2 regions of the Streptomyces sp. NPDC057253 genome follow, and region 2 is predicted to be linked to the other one. Evidence: riboswitches for the same ligand, from Rfam matches in the RefSeq annotation. Region 2 holds a riboswitch; the other holds the start of a gene.
What was found. Region 2 has a riboswitch for glycine ahead of gcvT (glycine cleavage system aminomethyltransferase GcvT). Riboswitches for the same ligand answer to the same signal wherever they lie in the genome.
Positions count from the first base shown of each region.

Region 1 (7,956 bases), on a different contig from region 2:
CGATGCCGTCGAGGACCTCGGCCTCTCCGAGGGCACCCCGGTACGCGCCCTCGTGAAATCGACGGAGGTCTCCCTCGCCACGGCCCCGGTCCATGGCGTGTCCATCCGCAACCAGCTCCCCGGCACGGTCACCGCCGTCGCCACGGGAGCCGCCATGGCCACCGTCAAGGTCGCCGTCGAGGGAGGCGAGCTCACCTCCGCGATCACCGCGGACTCCGCGACCGAGCTCGCCCTCACCGCCGGCACCCCGGTCGTCGCCCTGATCAAGTCGACCGAGGTGTCCCTGGCTCTGGCGACCACCTGACGCCCAACGGAAAAGGGCCCCGCCGCAGCGGGGCCCTCCTCACCTCGGCTCAGTCCTCGTACGCGTCCAGCGGCGGGCACGAGCACACCAGGTTGCGGTCACCGAAGGCCTGGTCGATCCGCCGCACCGGCGGCCAGTACTTGTCCGCGACCGAGACACCGCCCGGGAAGACGGCCTCCTCACGCGTGTACGCGTGCTCCCAGGCGCCACCCAGCGCACCGGCGGTGTGCGGAGCGTTCCGCAGCGGGTTGTCGTCCGCGTCCCACTCCCCGGAACCGACCTTCTCGATCTCCCCGCGAATGGCGATCATCGCCTCGCAGAACCGGTCGAGCTCGGTCAGGTCCTCGGACTCGGTCGGCTCGATCATCAGCGTCCCGGCCACCGGGAACGACATGGTCGGCGCGTGGAAGCCGTAGTCGATGAGCCGCTTGGCCACATCGTCCACGCTGACGCCGGTCGCCTTGGTCAGCGGCCGCAGATCGATGATGCACTCGTGCGCGACCAGCCCGCCCGGCCCGGTGTAGAGCACCGGGTAGTGCGGCTCCAGCCGCTTGGCGATGTAGTTGGCGGAGAGCACGGCCACCTGCGTGGCCCGCTTGAGGCCCTCACCGCCCATGAGCCGCACGTACGCCCACGAGATGGGCAGGATGCCCGCGGAGCCCCAGGGAGCGGCCGAGATGGGCCCGACGCCCGTCTCGGGCCCGGCGGCGGGCTGCATCGGGTGGTTGGGCAGGTACGGCGCGAGGTGCGCCCGCACCCCCACCGGCCCGACGCCCGGCCCGCCCCCGCCGTGCGGGATGCAGAAGGTCTTGTGCAGGTTGAGGTGCGAGACGTCACCGCCGAAGTGCCCCGGCTTGGCCAGTCCCACCAGCGCGTTGAGGTTGGCCCCGTCGACGTACACCTGCCCGCCGGCCTCGTGCACCTGCGCGCAGATGTCGGCGACGTGCTCCTCGAACACCCCGTGGGTGGAGGGGTAGGTGATCATCAGCACCGCGAGCTCGTCCCGGTGCTGCTCGATCTTCGCCCGCAGGTCCTCGACGTCGATCTCGCCGTCCTCGGCGGTCTTGACGACGACGACCTTCATGCCCGCCATCACCGCGCTGGCGGCGTTGGTGCCGTGCGCGGACGACGGGATCAGACACACGGTCCGCTGCTCGTCACCGTTGGCCCGGTGGTACCCGCGGACGGCGAGCAGCCCGGCCAGCTCACCCTGCGACCCGGCGTTCGGCTGGAGCGAGACGTTGTCGTACCCGGTGACCTCGGCGAGCCGCTCCTCCAGCTCCCGGATCAGCGTCAGATAGCCCTGCGCCTGCTCGGCGGGCGCGAAGGGGTGCAGCTGCCCGAACTCGGGCCAGGTGACCGGCTCCATCTCGGTGGTCGCGTTGAGCTTCATGGTGCAGGAGCCCAGCGGGATCATGCCGCGGTCGAGCGCATAGTCGCGGTCGGCGAGCCGGCGCAGGTAGCGCAGCATCGCGGTCTCGGAGCGGTACTGGTGGAACACGGGGTGGGCGAGGAACTCGTCGCCGCGCAGCAGCGCGTCCGGCAGTGCCTCCTCGGTGGCCGCGTCCAGCGCCTCGATGTCGCCCTCGACCCCGAACGCGTTCCACACGGCGGCCACCTGGGCCCGCGCGGTGGTCTCGTCACAGGCGGCGGAGACATGGTCGGCGTCGACGAGGTGCAGGTTGACCCCGTTGTCGCGGGCGGCGGCGACGATCTCGGCGGCCCTGCCGGGTACGCGCGCGGTGAGGGTGTCGAAGTAGGAGCCGTGCACGACCTCCACGCCACCGGCGGTGAGGCCCGCGGCAAGGATGTTCGCGTACCGGTGCGTCCGCCGAGCGATCGCCCTGAGCCCGTCGGGACCGTGGTAGACGGCGTACATCCCGGCCATGACCGCGAGCAGCACCTGGGCGGTGCAGATGTTGCTGGTCGCCTTCTCCCGCCGGATGTGCTGCTCACGCGTCTGGAGCGCGAGCCGGTACGCCTTGTTGCCGTCGGCGTCGACGGACACGCCCACGAGCCGCCCGGGCAGGCTCCGCGCGAACTTCTCGTGCACGGCCATGTAGCCCGCGTGCGGCCCGCCGAAGCCCATCGGCACACCGAACCGCTGCGTGGTGCCGACCGCGATGTCCGCCCCGAGCTCACCCGGCGACTTCAGCAGCGTCAGCGCGAGCAGGTCGGCCGCGACGGTCACGAGCGCGCCGAGCTCATGAGCCTGGTCGATGACCGGCTTGATGTCACGTACGGCCCCGGAGGCGCCGGGGTACTGGAGGAGTACGCCGTTGATCTCACGCGCGGCGATCCCGTCCGGAATGCCCTGGCTCAGGTCCGCGACGACGACCTCGACACCGGTCGGCTCGGCGCGGGTCTCGATGACGGCGATGGTCTGCGGAAGGGCGTCCGCGTCGATGAGGAAGAGCCCCTTCTTGTTCTTCCCCATGCGCCGGGACAGAGCCATGGCCTCGGCGGCCGCCGTTCCCTCGTCGAGCAGCGAGGCACCGGAGGTCGGCAGCCCGGTGAGGTCGGCGACCATGGTCTGGAAGTTCAGCAGCGCCTCCAGCCGTCCCTGCGAGATCTCCGGCTGGTACGGCGTGTAGGCGGTGTACCAGGCCGGGTTCTCCATCACGTTCCGCAGGATGACGGGCGGAGTGAAGGTCCCGTAGTACCCGAGCCCGATCATGGAGTCGAGCACCTGGTTCCGGTCGGCCAGCGACCGCAGCTCGGCCAGCACCTCGGCCTCGGTGCGCGCACCGGGCAGCTCCAGGGCATCGGCGTTCTTGATCACATCGGGCACCGCGGCGGCGGTCAGCTCGTCGAGCGAGCCGTATCCGACCTGGGCGAGCATCTTGGCCCGGGCCTCGTGGTCGGGACCGATGTGACGCTGCTCGAACGGGATCCCCTGCTCGAGCTCTGCGAGCGGAATGCGGTGGGCGGTCATTGCGGAGGCCTCCTGGTCTGACGCGACCTTCGAGGGGTACCCCGGCGCGGGTACCCCGACGGCCTCCCCCTCTGTCATCTGCACCTGAGAGCTTCACCGGTCGCCCGAGGGCCACCGGCTTTCACCGTCGGTGAGAGCGGAAGCCGCCGTCGACACCCGCTCTGCTTTCCAGAGTGACCTCGTCCGTGCGGTACGTGGGCCTGAGAGATTCCGGGGAGGATTTGCTCCTTCGGCGCCTCCGATGTCGTCTGGAGGACTCTCCCGCACGGGGTCGACAGCCGCTTGCAAGCCTACCAGCGAGGCCGAAGCAAGGGCGTTCGAGTGGCCGCCCACTCCAATGTGCTCTTTCGTAGTGCTTACGACCGCTTCGGATGAGTTGCGACCAAGTGGAGGGCCCGTGCAGACCGACATCGATCCGCGCAACCTGATCGGCCGCAAGGCGTTCGACCGCAACGGCACGAAGATCGGCACCGTCGACGAGGTCTATCTCGACGACGCGACCGGGGTCCCGGAGTGGGCGGCCATACGCACCGGCCTGTTCTCGCGCGACGCCTTCGTCCCCCTGGAGCCCAGCGAACTGGTCGAGGGCGCCCTGCAGATCCCCTACGACCGCTCCCTGATCAAGGAAGCCCCCGACTTCGGCGTGGGCCGCCACCTCTCCCCGTCCCAGGAACTCCAGCTCTACCACCACTACGGCCTGGACCTGGCCCCACCCCCACCCCTACCGGACCGCCCCTTCGGCAAGCTCGCAGGCACGGAGGACGCAGAACCCTGAGCCACGGCAACAATCACCACCGGCTCACCACCCCCACCCAGGGGCGCGGGGAACTGCGCGCCCAGCCACACCCGGCCGGCACCCGACCACGAACCCGTCACGGATGGTGCGGATGGGCACCCATCCCCTCAACCAACGGCAGCGGCTCAGCAACCTCCAGCCCAGGATCGTCAACAGAGAACGTCCGCACCCGCCCCGGCAAGGAACCCGGCGTCTCGAACCGCACAGTCACCCGCCCCACCCCACTCCCCTGCACCCACCCATGTCCGTACTCGGCATGCCGCACATCGTGCCCGGCAACCCACCGCCGCTCGACCACCGACTCCCGCTCCACCGACACGTCCTCGGCAACCTCCTCCACGGCGTGCACCACTCCCTCCCCCGCGGCCTGAGCGAACAGATCCTCCTGAGTGAAGTCGGCAAGCCCGGAAACCCCCACCCCCAGCAACCGCACACCCCCGGTGGAATCCACCCCTTCCAGCAACCGCAGAGCAGCCTCCCGCACCACCGCCGGATCATCCGTCGGCCCCCGCAGCGTCTCGGACCGCGTCAAGGTCGAGAAGTCGTACCGCCGCACCTTCAGCACGATCGTCCGCCCCGACAACCCGGCCCCCCGCAACCGCCGCACACACCGGTCCGCCAGCCGCTGCACCTCCAGCCCCACCCGAACCCGGTCATGGATGTCCACGTCGTAGGTGTCCTCCACCGACACCGACTTCGTCTCCCGCTCCGCCACCACGGCCCGCTCGTCCCGCGCCAGTGCCATCGCGTACAGCCCGTGCCCATGCGCCTTCCCGAGCAGCCTTACGAGCTCGTCCTCCCCCGCCTCGACGATCTCGTCGACCGTATGGATCCCGGCCCGCCGCAGATGGTCCCCCGTCGCCGGCCCCACCCCCGGCAGGGTCCGCACCGACATCGGCCCCAGCAGCGCCCGCTCGGTGCCCGGCTCGATCACCACCAGCCCGTCCGGCTTGGCCTGCTCGGAGGCGATCTTCGCGAGCATCTTGGAGGCGGCGAGCCCCACGGACCCCGTGAGCCCCGTGCCGGCCCGTATGTCGGCCCGCAGCTTCGCCCCCACCAGCCGCGCCGACCCCTCGTCCCAGGCCGCTCCTCCGGCCTCCAGATCCACGAACGCCTCGTCCAGGCTCAGCGGCTCCACCAGCGGCGACAACTCCCGCAGCAGCCCCATCACCTGCTCGCTGATCGCCTTGTAGAACCCGAAGCGCGGCACGAGATACGCGGCGTTGGGCGCGAGCCGTCTCGCCTGGGCCATGGGCATCGCCGAGTGCACCCCGAACACCCGGGCCTCGTAGGACGCGGTGGCCACCACACCCCGCGGCCCCAGCCCGCCCACGACGACGGCCTTCCCGCGCAGACTCGGCTTGGACGCCTGCTCCGCCGAGGCGTAGAAGGCATCCATGTCGAGATGCAGGATCGTGGGCGCTTTCCTCACATGTCCGATGCTGCCCTACGCCACTGACAATGCCCCGCCGAAGGCGGCGGGGCGGGCTTCAGACCGCTCGGTTGCGGCGCCTGGCGAGCTCGTCGGCGGGGTTGTGCCCGACGAGCGTCTCGCCGGTGTCGACGCGCTCCCCGTGCAGCTGCGACAGCGCGCTCTCCACGTCCCGCCACACGACACCCACGGCGATCCCGAAGACCCCTTGTCCGCCCTGGAGCAGCGCGTGGACCTCGTCGGGCGAGGTGCACTCGTAGACCGTGGCCCCGTCGCTCATGAGCGTCATCCGCTCCAGGTCCTGGAAGCCGCGCTCGCGCAGGTGCTGGACCGTGGTGCGGATGTTCTGCAGCGACACACCGGTGTCGAGGAACCGCTTGACGATCTTCAGGACGACGACGTCCCGGAAGCTGTAGAGCCGCTGCGTCCCCGACCCGTAGGCGGGCCGCACACTCGGCTCGACGAGCCCGGTGCGCGCCCAGTAGTCGAGTTGCCGGTAGGTGATACCGGCCGCCGCGCACGCCGTAGGGCCGCGATAGCCGATCTGCTCGGACGCCATGGACGTCGCCCCTCCGCTGCTCGGCACGGCCGCCGGTCGCTGCGGAGCGTGATGATCGGCCGCGCTGGTGTGAAGCGGGTACGGACCGCTCGCCCCGAGACTCCGTCCGGGGGCACCCCCAGCCGTACCGTCGCCGCTGCTTCTCACGCCGACCTCCGTCCTTGACCTGCCTTCTCGACGGTAGGCAGTCACCAGGGGTGCGTCAACGATCGCCACACTCGGCACGCCGAGTGATAATCACCCTAGGAGTGGTTTCCCGTACCCGTCCGCGGGGAAAGGCTAGCCGAATGCGCTCTGAGCGGGCCGCAGGACGCTCTCACGCGCCGGCGGCAAATGCCAGCATTTTGGTGACGACCGGACACGGCCGACCCGTCACGGACCACTGATCCGCCGGATCGGCCGCCCCCGCCTCACTGACTGCTGGTGCCGAAGTCCTCGGGGGAGATCTGGTCGAGGAACTCGCGGAACTTCTCCACTTCGTCCTCCTGCTCGTCCGGGATCGCGATACCGGCGTCGTCGAGCACTCCGTCGCTGCCGTAGATCGGCGTCCCGGTGCGCAGGGCCAGCGCTATGGCGTCGGACGGCCGCGCGCTCACCTCGACCCCGCTGGCGAACACCAGCTCCGCGTAGAAGACGCCTTCACGCAGATCCGTGATGCGCACTTCGGTGAGCTCCTGGCCGACCGCTTCCAGCACGTCCTTGAACAGGTCGTGGGTCAGCGGTCGTGCGGGGGCCATGCCCTGCTGCGCGAAGGCGATCGCGGTCGCCTCCCCCGGCCCGATCCAGATGGGGAGGTAGCGGTCGCCTCCCACTTCACGCAGGAGCACGATCGGTTGGTTGGAGGGCATTTCGACCCGGACACCTACGACATCGAGCTCGTTCACACAGCAACCCTAGGCCGTGCCCGGGACGTTTGGGTAGTCGGGCAGGAAACGGGTGACAGTTCCTGCACCTGCCGCCCTCAAGGGAGCCGCACACCGAGGGCCGTCTGCACGAGTGCCGCGTGCAGCTTCACCGTGAGTCCCGCCAGTTCCTTCGTACGGGCTTCCGCGTGCGCGCGGGTCTGCGGGTTGCGGTGCCGCTTCAGCGGAGCCACCACCTGGTCCACGAGCCCCGCCTCACGGTCGGCGGCGGCCTTCATGGCGCGCAGGTGCCGCGGCTCGATCCCGAACCGCCCGAGCTCGACGACGAGCGCGGCCACGGTGACCGCCTCGGCGTCGTACGCCCCGTCCGGCAGCGGGGTAATGAGCCCGTACGACTCCCACTCCGCCAGCTCCGACTCACCGATCTCGGCGGCGGCGAGCAGCTCGGTCCGCCCGATCCTGGCCGCGGTGGGCCCCTCGGCGACCTCCAGGACCGTTTCTCCGTCCCGCTGGCGGCCCAGTGTGGGCAGCGCGACGGCCTCGCCCCGCTCCATGGCGTCCAGGTGCTCCCGGATCACCTTGAGCGGCAGATAGTGGTCCCGCTGCATCCTCAGGACGTGGCCGAGGCGCTCGACGTCCCGGTCGCTGAACTTGCGGTACCCGGAGGGGGTCCGCTGCGGCTCGATGAGGCCCTCCGACTCCAGGAAACGGATCTTGGAGATGGTGACTTCGGGAAACTCGTCGCGCAGCACGTTCAGCACCGTGCCGATGCTCATCAGTCCACTGTCCGTGGCGGCGGTGCCGTGTCCGGCACCGCCGCTCGGTGTTTGAAGCATGGACCTTCCCTGGGAGGGTCAGTAGCCCTGCTGGCTCGCGTAGAACACCAGCCGGTACTTGCCGATCTGCACCTCGTCGCCGTTGTTCAGGGCGACCGAGTCGATCCGCTCGCGGTTGACGTACGTGCCGTTGAGGCTGCCCACGTCGGACACCGTGAACGAGCCGTCCTGGCCTCGGCGGAACTCCACGTGGCGGCGGGAGACGGTGACGTCGTCCAGGAAGATGTCGCT
Region 1 is NZ_JBHUXV010000081.1:6,326-14,281, reverse strand. It holds gene ACFULQ_RS33560 (molybdopterin-binding protein) at 1-304, shown strand, start outside; gene gcvP (aminomethyl-transferring glycine dehydrogenase) at 354-3,239, opposite strand; glycine riboswitch at 3,418-3,513, opposite strand; gene ACFULQ_RS33550 (PRC-barrel domain-containing protein) at 3,637-4,014, shown strand; gene ACFULQ_RS33545 (DNA polymerase IV) at 4,112-5,467, opposite strand; gene ACFULQ_RS33540 (MerR family transcriptional regulator) at 5,526-6,173, opposite strand; gene ACFULQ_RS33535 (bifunctional nuclease family protein) at 6,437-6,910, opposite strand; gene ACFULQ_RS33530 (MerR family transcriptional regulator) at 6,988-7,725, opposite strand; gene ACFULQ_RS33525 (FHA domain-containing protein) at 7,744-7,956, opposite strand, start outside.
Region 1: another riboswitch for glycine. It lies ahead of gcvP (aminomethyl-transferring glycine dehydrogenase); the one in region 2 lies ahead of gcvT (glycine cleavage system aminomethyltransferase GcvT).

Region 2 (7,956 bases):
CCGGCGACACCAGGACCTCCAGCAACGGCGGCTCGGCCACCTCGGTGCTGACCGGATGCAAGACCCCCCGCGAAGCCGAGCAGTTCGCCGCCTTCCTGTCCACCGACGCGAAGGCCGTGAGCACCGGCATCGGCGTCGGCGGCCTGTACCCGGCGTCGGTGGCCGGGCAGAACAACGCGCTGCTCGCGGCGGGCGACCCCTACTTCGGCGGCCAGAAGGTCGGCGACCTGTACAAGGCCTCCGCCGCGAAGGTCCCCACCACCTGGACCAACGGCCCGACCTACCAGCAGGTCGAGACCGACTTCACCACCGCCATCGGCCAGGGCAGCCTCCCCGACGCGGTCACCAAGGTGCAGGCCTCGACCATCGCCGCGATCAAGAAGCTCGGACTGTCGGTGAACGGCGGCTGAGGCAGACCGACTCCCGCCGCAGTCCCGAAGGTTTCCCGCGGCCGCCCCTGCCCGGCGCCGCGGGAAACCCCCTCACCTTGAACCGTCCAGCGAGGTTTCCATGAGCAGTCCCAGCAGCGCACCGACCGTGCCGCCGCCGCAGTCGGTGCGCACGGTTCCCCGCCGCGTCCCCACGGCCGGTCGGCGTCGGCGGACCGGCCGCCGTACCGCGTTGACCGTGTCCGGTTTCCTGGCACCTTTCGCAGCGCTCTTCGTCACCATGATGGTCGCTCCGATCGGTTACGCGATCTACCAGAGCTTCCTCACCGTCCACCGGGCCGGGCTGTTCGGCGGTACGCAGTCCACGCAGTTCGCGGGCCTGTCCAACTACGCCGACGCCTTCGGCGACCACGACTTCATCGCGTCGATCATCCGCGTCCTGCTGCTCGGCCTGGTCCAGGTCCCTGTCATGCTCGGCCTGGCCCTCCTGCTGGCGCTGCTGCTGGACTCCCGCTCGGCCCGGCTGAGGAAGTCCTTCCGGCTCACGTTCTTCCTGCCCTACGCGCTGCCGGGCGCGATCGCCGCGGTGATGTGGTCCTTCCTCCTGAGCAGGGACCTCTCGCCGTTCACCGGACCGCTGTCCCACTTCGGGATACACATCGACTTCCTGTCGCCGTCATGGGTCCCGGTCTCGATCGGGAACATGATCACGTGGGGCTGGACCGGCTACAACATGCTGATCATCTACTCCGCGCTCCAGACGATCCCGGCCGAGGTGGTGGAGGCCGCCGCGCTCGACGACTGCACCGGCTGGCGCCTCGCGTGGTACGTGAAGATCCCCCTGGTGCGTCCGGCACTGGTACTGACCACGGTCTTCTCCATCATCGGGACGGCCCAGCTGTACACCGAGCCCGCGGTGCTGGTCGGCGCGCGGATCCCGGGCGTCTCACCGAAGTTCTCACCGATCATGAACACCACCCTGGGCATGGACCTGGGCAGCCAGAACCTGGCCGCCGCCGAGTCGGTCGTGCTCGCCCTGGTCACCCTCGTGCTCTCGTTCGGGTTCCTCAAGTACAACCAGCGCAAGGGAGCAGTGGCATGAGCGTGGTCCTTGGCAGCCGGCCCCGCCGCGGCACCGAGGCCGCGAGCAAGGTCGTCGTCAACGCGGTGCTTGGCCTGATGGCGCTGTACACCCTGATCCCGCTGTGGTGGCTGTTCGTCTCCGCGACCAAGGGCTCCGGCTACCTCTACACCGGTGCACCGCTGTGGTTCTCCCATTTCGACCTGTTCGCCAACATCAGAGCGGTGTTCAGCTTCGACGGCGGCGTCTTCACCACCTGGCTCGGCAACAGCGCGCTGTACAGCCTTGTCGGCGCGACCGTCAGCACCCTGCTGTCGGCGATGGCGGGCTACGCGCTGTCCAAGTTCCGCTTCCGCGGCCGGGAGAGCATCTTCAACGTCGTCCTCGCCTCGGTTCTCATCCCGATGCCGATGTTCGCCCTGCCGCTGTTCCTGCTGATGGCGAAGCTCGACCTCACCAACTCCTACCTGTCGGTGCTGCTGCCCAGCTGTGTCAGCCCGTTCGGCGTCTACCTGTGCCGGATCTTCGCCGCGGCGTCCGTCCCGGACGAACTGCTGGAGGCGGCCCGGCTCGACGGCGCGGGCGAACAGCGCACGTTCTTCAGGATCGCTCTGCCGCTGATGGGCCCGGCACTGGTGACCGTCTTCCTGTTCCAGTTCGTCAGCATCTGGAACAACTACCTGCTGCCGTCGCTCATGCTCAACTCGACCTCACGGCTGCCCGTCACGGTGGGCCTGGTCCAGTGGCGCTCGGAGTTCGCCAACGGCGTGCCGCCCCTGCTGCCGATCACCGGCGCGTTCCTGTCGCTGATCCCCCTGGTGATCGCCTTCGTCTCTCTCCAACGGTTCTGGCGCAAGGGCCTGACCGCCGGCGCGGTCAAGTAGCACGAGAGCGCGAGGAAAGGCCCTGACCGCGCCGAAGGACACGAACACGCTGGTCAGGGCCTACGCCCTCAGCACTCGATGATGTTCACCGCCAGCCCGCCCCGGGCCGTCTCCTTGTACTTCACGCTCATGTCCGCCCCGGTGTCCTTCATGGTCTTGATGACCTTGTCCAGGGACACCATGTGCGAGCCGTCCCCCCGCAGCGCCATCCTCGCCGCCGTGACCGCCTTCACCGCGGCCATGCCGTTGCGCTCGATGCAGGGGATCTGGACCAGCCCGCCGACCGGGTCGCAGGTCAGGCCCAGGTTGTGCTCCATGCCGATCTCGGCGGCGTTCTCGACCTGTTCGGGGCTGCCGCCCAGCACCTCCGCCAGCGCGCCCGCCGCCATCGAGCAGGCCGAGCCGACCTCGCCCTGGCAGCCGACCTCGGCGCCCGAGATGGACGCGTTCTCCTTGAAGAGCATGCCGATCGCGCCCGCGGCGAGCAGGAAGCGGACCACGCCGTCCTCGTCGGCGCCGGGGACGAAGTTCATGTAGTAGTGCAGGACCGCGGGGATGATGCCGGCCGCGCCGTTCGTCGGGGCGGTCACCACCCGGCCGCCGGCCGCGTTCTCCTCGTTGACGGCCATCGCGTACAGCGTGATCCACTCCATGGAGTGGGCCAACGCGTCGCCCTCCGCCCGCAGTTGACGGGCCGTCATGGCGGCACGCCGGCGCACCCGCAGACCGCCCGGCAGGATGCCCTCCTGGGACATGCCCCGGGATACACAGGCCCGCATCACCTGCCAGATGTCCAGCAGCCCGGACCGGATCTCGTCCTCCGTGCGCCAGGCGCGCTCGTTCTCCAGCATCAGGGAGGAGATCGACAGCCCGGTCTCCTTGGTCAGGCGCAGCAGCTCGTCACCCGTGCGGAAGGGGTACTTCAGCGCCGTGTCGTCGAGCTTGATGCGGTCCTCGCCGACCGCGTCCTCGTCCACGACGAAGCCGCCGCCGACCGAGTAGTACGTCTTGGACAGGAGTTCGGCGCCCGAGGCGTCGTACGCCCACACCGTCATGCCGTTGGCGTGGTACGGAAGCGCCTTGCGCCGGTGCAGCACCAGGTCGTCGTCGAAGGAGAACGGGATCTCGTGCTCACCGAGCAGCTTCAGCCGCCCCGCGGACCGGATCTCCGCGACCCTGTCGTCCGCCGTCTCCACCTCGACCGTCCGGGGGGACGCCCCCTCCAGGCCCAGCAGCACCGCCTTCGGGGTGCCGTGGCCGTGGCCGGTCGCGCCCAGGGAGCCGTAGAGCTCGCAGCGGACCGAGGCGACGGCCGGCAGCAGGTCCTCGTTGCGCAGGCGGCGGGCGAACATGCGGGCCGCGCGCATCGGGCCGACCGTGTGGGAGCTCGACGGGCCTATGCCGATCGAGAACAGGTCGAAGACCGAGATGGCCACGGGAACTCCTTCACATGGGGTGGGGGCACACGTCGTCGGGTGCCCCCACCTGTGGAACTACTTGTTCAGACCCGGGTACAGCGGGTGCTTGTCCGCCAGGGCCCTGACCCGGGCCTTGAGCGACTCCACGTCGGCCCCCTCAAAGGGAGAGGGCGCCTTCAGGGCCGCCGCGATGACGTCCGCGACCTCGGCGAAGTCCTCGGCCGTGAAGCCGCGGGTCGCCAGGGCGGGCGTGCCGATCCGGAGGCCCGAGGTGACCATCGGCGGGCGCGGGTCGTTCGGGACGGCGTTGCGGTTGACCGTGATGCCGACCTCGTGGAGGCGGTCCTCGGCCTGCTTGCCGTCCAGCTCGGACTCGCGCAGGTCGACGAGGATGAGGTGCACGTCGGTGCCGCCGGAGAGCACGTTGACCCCGGCCTCCCGGGCGTCGTCGGCCGTCAGACGCTCGGCGAGGATGCGCGCACCCTCAACCGTACGCCGCTGGCGCTCCTTGAAGTCCTCGGAGGCCGCGACCTTGAAGGACACCGCCTTCGCCGCGATCACATGCTCCAGGGGACCGCCCTGGAAGCCGGGGAAGACGGAGGAGTTCAGCTTCTTCGCGAACTCCTGCTTGGCGAGGATGATCCCGCCGCGCGGTCCGCCCAGCGTCTTGTGGGTGGTGGAGGTGACCACGTCCGCGTGCTCGACGGGGTTCGGGTGCAGCCCCGCCGCCACCAGACCCGCGAAGTGGGCCATGTCGACCCACAGGTACGCCCCGACCTCGTCGGCGATCCGGCGGAACTCCGCGAAGTCCAGCTGCCGCGGGTACGCGGACCAGCCCGCGATGATCACCTTCGGCCGGTGCTCGCGCGCGAGCTTCTCCAGCTCGGCCATGTCGACGAGGCCCGACTCGTCCACGTGGTAGGCCACGACGTCGAACTGCTTGCCGGAGAAGTTCAGCCGCATCCCGTGGGTCAGGTGACCGCCGTGCGCGAGGTCGAGCCCGAGGATGGTGTCGCCGGGCTGGGCCAGCGCGAACAGCGCGGCCTGGTTGGCGGAGGCACCGGAGTGGGGCTGCACGTTGGCGTACTCGGCGCCGAACAGCTCCTTGAGCCGGTCGATGGCGATCTGCTCGGCCACGTCGACGTGCTCGCAGCCGCCGTAGTAGCGGCGGCCCGGGTAGCCCTCGGCGTACTTGTTGGTGAGGACCGAGCCCTGCGCCTCCATGACCGCGAGCGGAGCGAAGTTCTCCGAGGCGATCATCTCGAGCGTGGACTGCTGCCTGACCAGCTCGGCGTCGACCGCGGCGGCGATCTCCGGGTCGAGCTCGTGCAGGGGCGTGTTCAGTGCGGACATCAGGTGCGGACTCCTCAGCCGGCGGAAAAGGCGGTGTACTCGTCGGCGGAGAGCAGATCGGCCGGCTCCTCGGCGACGCGTACCTTGAACAGCCAGCCGCCCTCGAAGGGGGCGGAGTTCACCAGCGCCGGGTCGCTGACGACGTCCTCGTTGACCTCGGTGACCTCACCGGAGACGGGGGAGTACAGGTCGGAGACCGACTTGGTCGACTCCAGCTCGCCGCAGGTCTCGCCCGCGGTCACCGTGTCACCGACCTCGGGGAGCTGGACGAAGACGACATCGCCGAGCGCGTTGGCCGCGTGCTCCGTGATGCCGACCGTCGAGACGCCGTCCTCGGCGCCCGACAGCCACTCGTGCTCCTTGCTGTAACGCAGCTGCTGGGGGTTGCTCATGGCCTGAATTCTCCTGTACGCGGGGGAGTGCTGATGAAGGGGGGACTGCGGAAGGCGTGCGTGAGCAGCGAACCTGTGCTCAGCATCACCTACGGCGGCTACTTCTGGCGCTTGTAGAACGGCAGGGCCACGACCTCGTACGGCTCGTGGCTGCCCCGGATGTCCACACCGACACCCGTCGTGCCCGGCGCGGCGTACCTGGGGTCGACGTAGGCCATCGCGATCGGCTTGCCCAGCGTGGGGGAGGGCGCCCCGGAGGTGACCTCGCCGATCACCTTGCCCTCGGCGACGACGGCGTACCCGGCGCGGGGGACCCGGCGGCCCTCGGCGATCAGGCCGACCAGGACGCGCGGCCCCTCGTGGTTGCTGCCCTCGGCGGCCTCGCGCAGGGCCTCACGGCCCACGAAGTCGCCCTTGTCGAACTTCACGACCCGGCCGAGGCCCGCGTCGTAGGGGGTCAGCTCCGCGGTGAGCTCGTGCCCGTACAGCGGCATGCCCGCCTCAAGGCGCAGCGTGTCCCGGCAGGACAGCCCGCAGGGGACCAGGCCGACGCCCTCGCCCGCCTTGGTCAGCGCCTGCCACAGCTCGACCGCGTGCTCGGGCTTCACGAACAGCTCGAAGCCGTCCTCGCCGGTGTAGCCGGTGCGCGCGATGAGGGCGGGGACCCCCGCGACCGTGCCGGGGAGACCGGCGTAGTACTTGAGGCCGTCGAGGTCGGCGTCGGTCAGCGACTTCACGATGCCCGGGGACTCGGGCCCCTGTACGGCGATCAGCGCGTACGCGTCCCGGTCGTCCCGCACCTCGGCGTCGAAGCCGGCGGCGCGCTCGGTCAGCGCGTCGAGGACGACCTGGGCGTTGGAGGCGTTGGCGACCACCATGTACTCGGTCTCGCCCAGCCGGTAGACGATCAGGTCGTCCAGGATGCCGCCGTCCTCGCGACAGATCATGGTGTAGCGGGCCCGGCCCACCCCGACGGAGGCGATGTTGCCGACGAGGGCGAAGTTCAGCAGCTCGGCGGCCTGCGGTCCGGTCACGGTGATCTCGCCCATGTGGGAGAGGTCGAACAGCCCGGCCCTGGTGCGCACCGCGTTGTGCTCGTCGCGCTCGGAGCCGTAGCGCAGGGGCATGTCCCAGCCGGCGAAGTCGGTCATCGTGGCACCGAGGGAGCGGTGCAGGGCGTCGAGCGCGGTGTGCCGGGGCGCAGAACTGGTCATAGAGCGGTCGTCTCCAGAATCCAAGGCATGACAGGCGAGGGCTTTCCTCCCCATCTGTCATCGGAACCTGAGAGGTTCGCCATGAAGGACATGGCTTGCACCGTGGGTGGGGCCACCGGCGTCGGCGGCCCGCTTTTCAGATGTGCCTCGCCCGCGCGGTAACGGGGCCTGAGAGATTCAAGGGAGGGACTTGCTCCTTCGGCGCCCGGGTACATGTACCCGGGACTCTCCCGCGCGGATTCAAACGGCCGGTATGCAGTTGGCGCGGACATCATTGCACGCATCGGACGCCGACGGCAGGGCCGCCTCCGCCGCCTCCTTCTGTAACCGGCTTGTGGCGGTACGCATACAGAAACGCGAGAGATCATCCATTACCTTCTCTTTACGCTCGGTGGGGAGGGAAACCCCGAACCCGGAGGAGGACGATGACGGTGAACAGGACCACCGCGTACGCGACGACCTCGGGCATCGCGCTGCCCAAGCAGCCCGCGGCCCCGGCCGTCGAGGCCCGCGGCGCCCACCCGGTCGTCCGTGACCTGCGCGAGCGCGCCGGCCACAGCCCGCACGCCCTGCTCTTCGGCCCCGAGGACCTCGTCGTCATCACCGGCCTGCCCGGCAGCGGCAAGTCCACCCTGATGAAGCGGGCGGTCACCGGGACCCGGGTCGACTCCCAGGACACCCGCGACCGGTGGGACGGCCGGCTGTCCCGCTTCCTGCCGTACGCCGTCTACCGGCCTCTGGTCCGGCTCGCGCACTACGCCGCACTGCGCCGCGCCCTGCGCTCCGGCGAGGGAGTGGTGGTGCACGACTGCGGGACCCAGACCTGGGTGCGCGGCTGGCTGGCCCGCGAGGCCCGCCGCCGCGGCGGCACCCTGCACCTGCTGCTCCTGGACGTCCCGGCGGACACCGCCCTCGAGGGCCAGCGCGAGCGCGGCCGGGGCGTCTCGCGATACGCCTTCCTACGACACCGGGGCGCGGCCGCCCGCCTGATCCGCTCCGTGGAACACGGCGACCTGCCCCCGGGCTGCGGCTCAGCGGTCCTGCTCGACCGCGAAGCAGCAGACGTCCTACGACGCATCGGCTTCACGGGCTGAGCGCCACGGCCTGCGGCGGACCGGTTTCACTGCGGGGCCACGAGGCCTGCGGCGCATCGGTTTCACTGCGGGGCCGCGCGGCCTGCGGCGCATCGGCTCCGGTGCACCGGCTTCATGGGCGAACCGCGCGG
Region 2 is NZ_JBHUXV010000064.1:9,945-17,900, forward strand. It holds gene ACFULQ_RS29510 (ABC transporter substrate-binding protein) at 1-410, shown strand, start outside; gene ACFULQ_RS29515 (carbohydrate ABC transporter permease) at 511-1,491, shown strand; gene ACFULQ_RS29520 (carbohydrate ABC transporter permease) at 1,488-2,354, shown strand; gene ACFULQ_RS29525 (L-serine ammonia-lyase) at 2,423-3,790, opposite strand; gene glyA (serine hydroxymethyltransferase) at 3,848-5,125, opposite strand; gene gcvH (glycine cleavage system protein GcvH) at 5,140-5,517, opposite strand; gene gcvT (glycine cleavage system aminomethyltransferase GcvT) at 5,616-6,731, opposite strand; glycine riboswitch at 6,878-6,974, opposite strand; gene ACFULQ_RS29545 (AAA family ATPase) at 7,157-7,825, shown strand.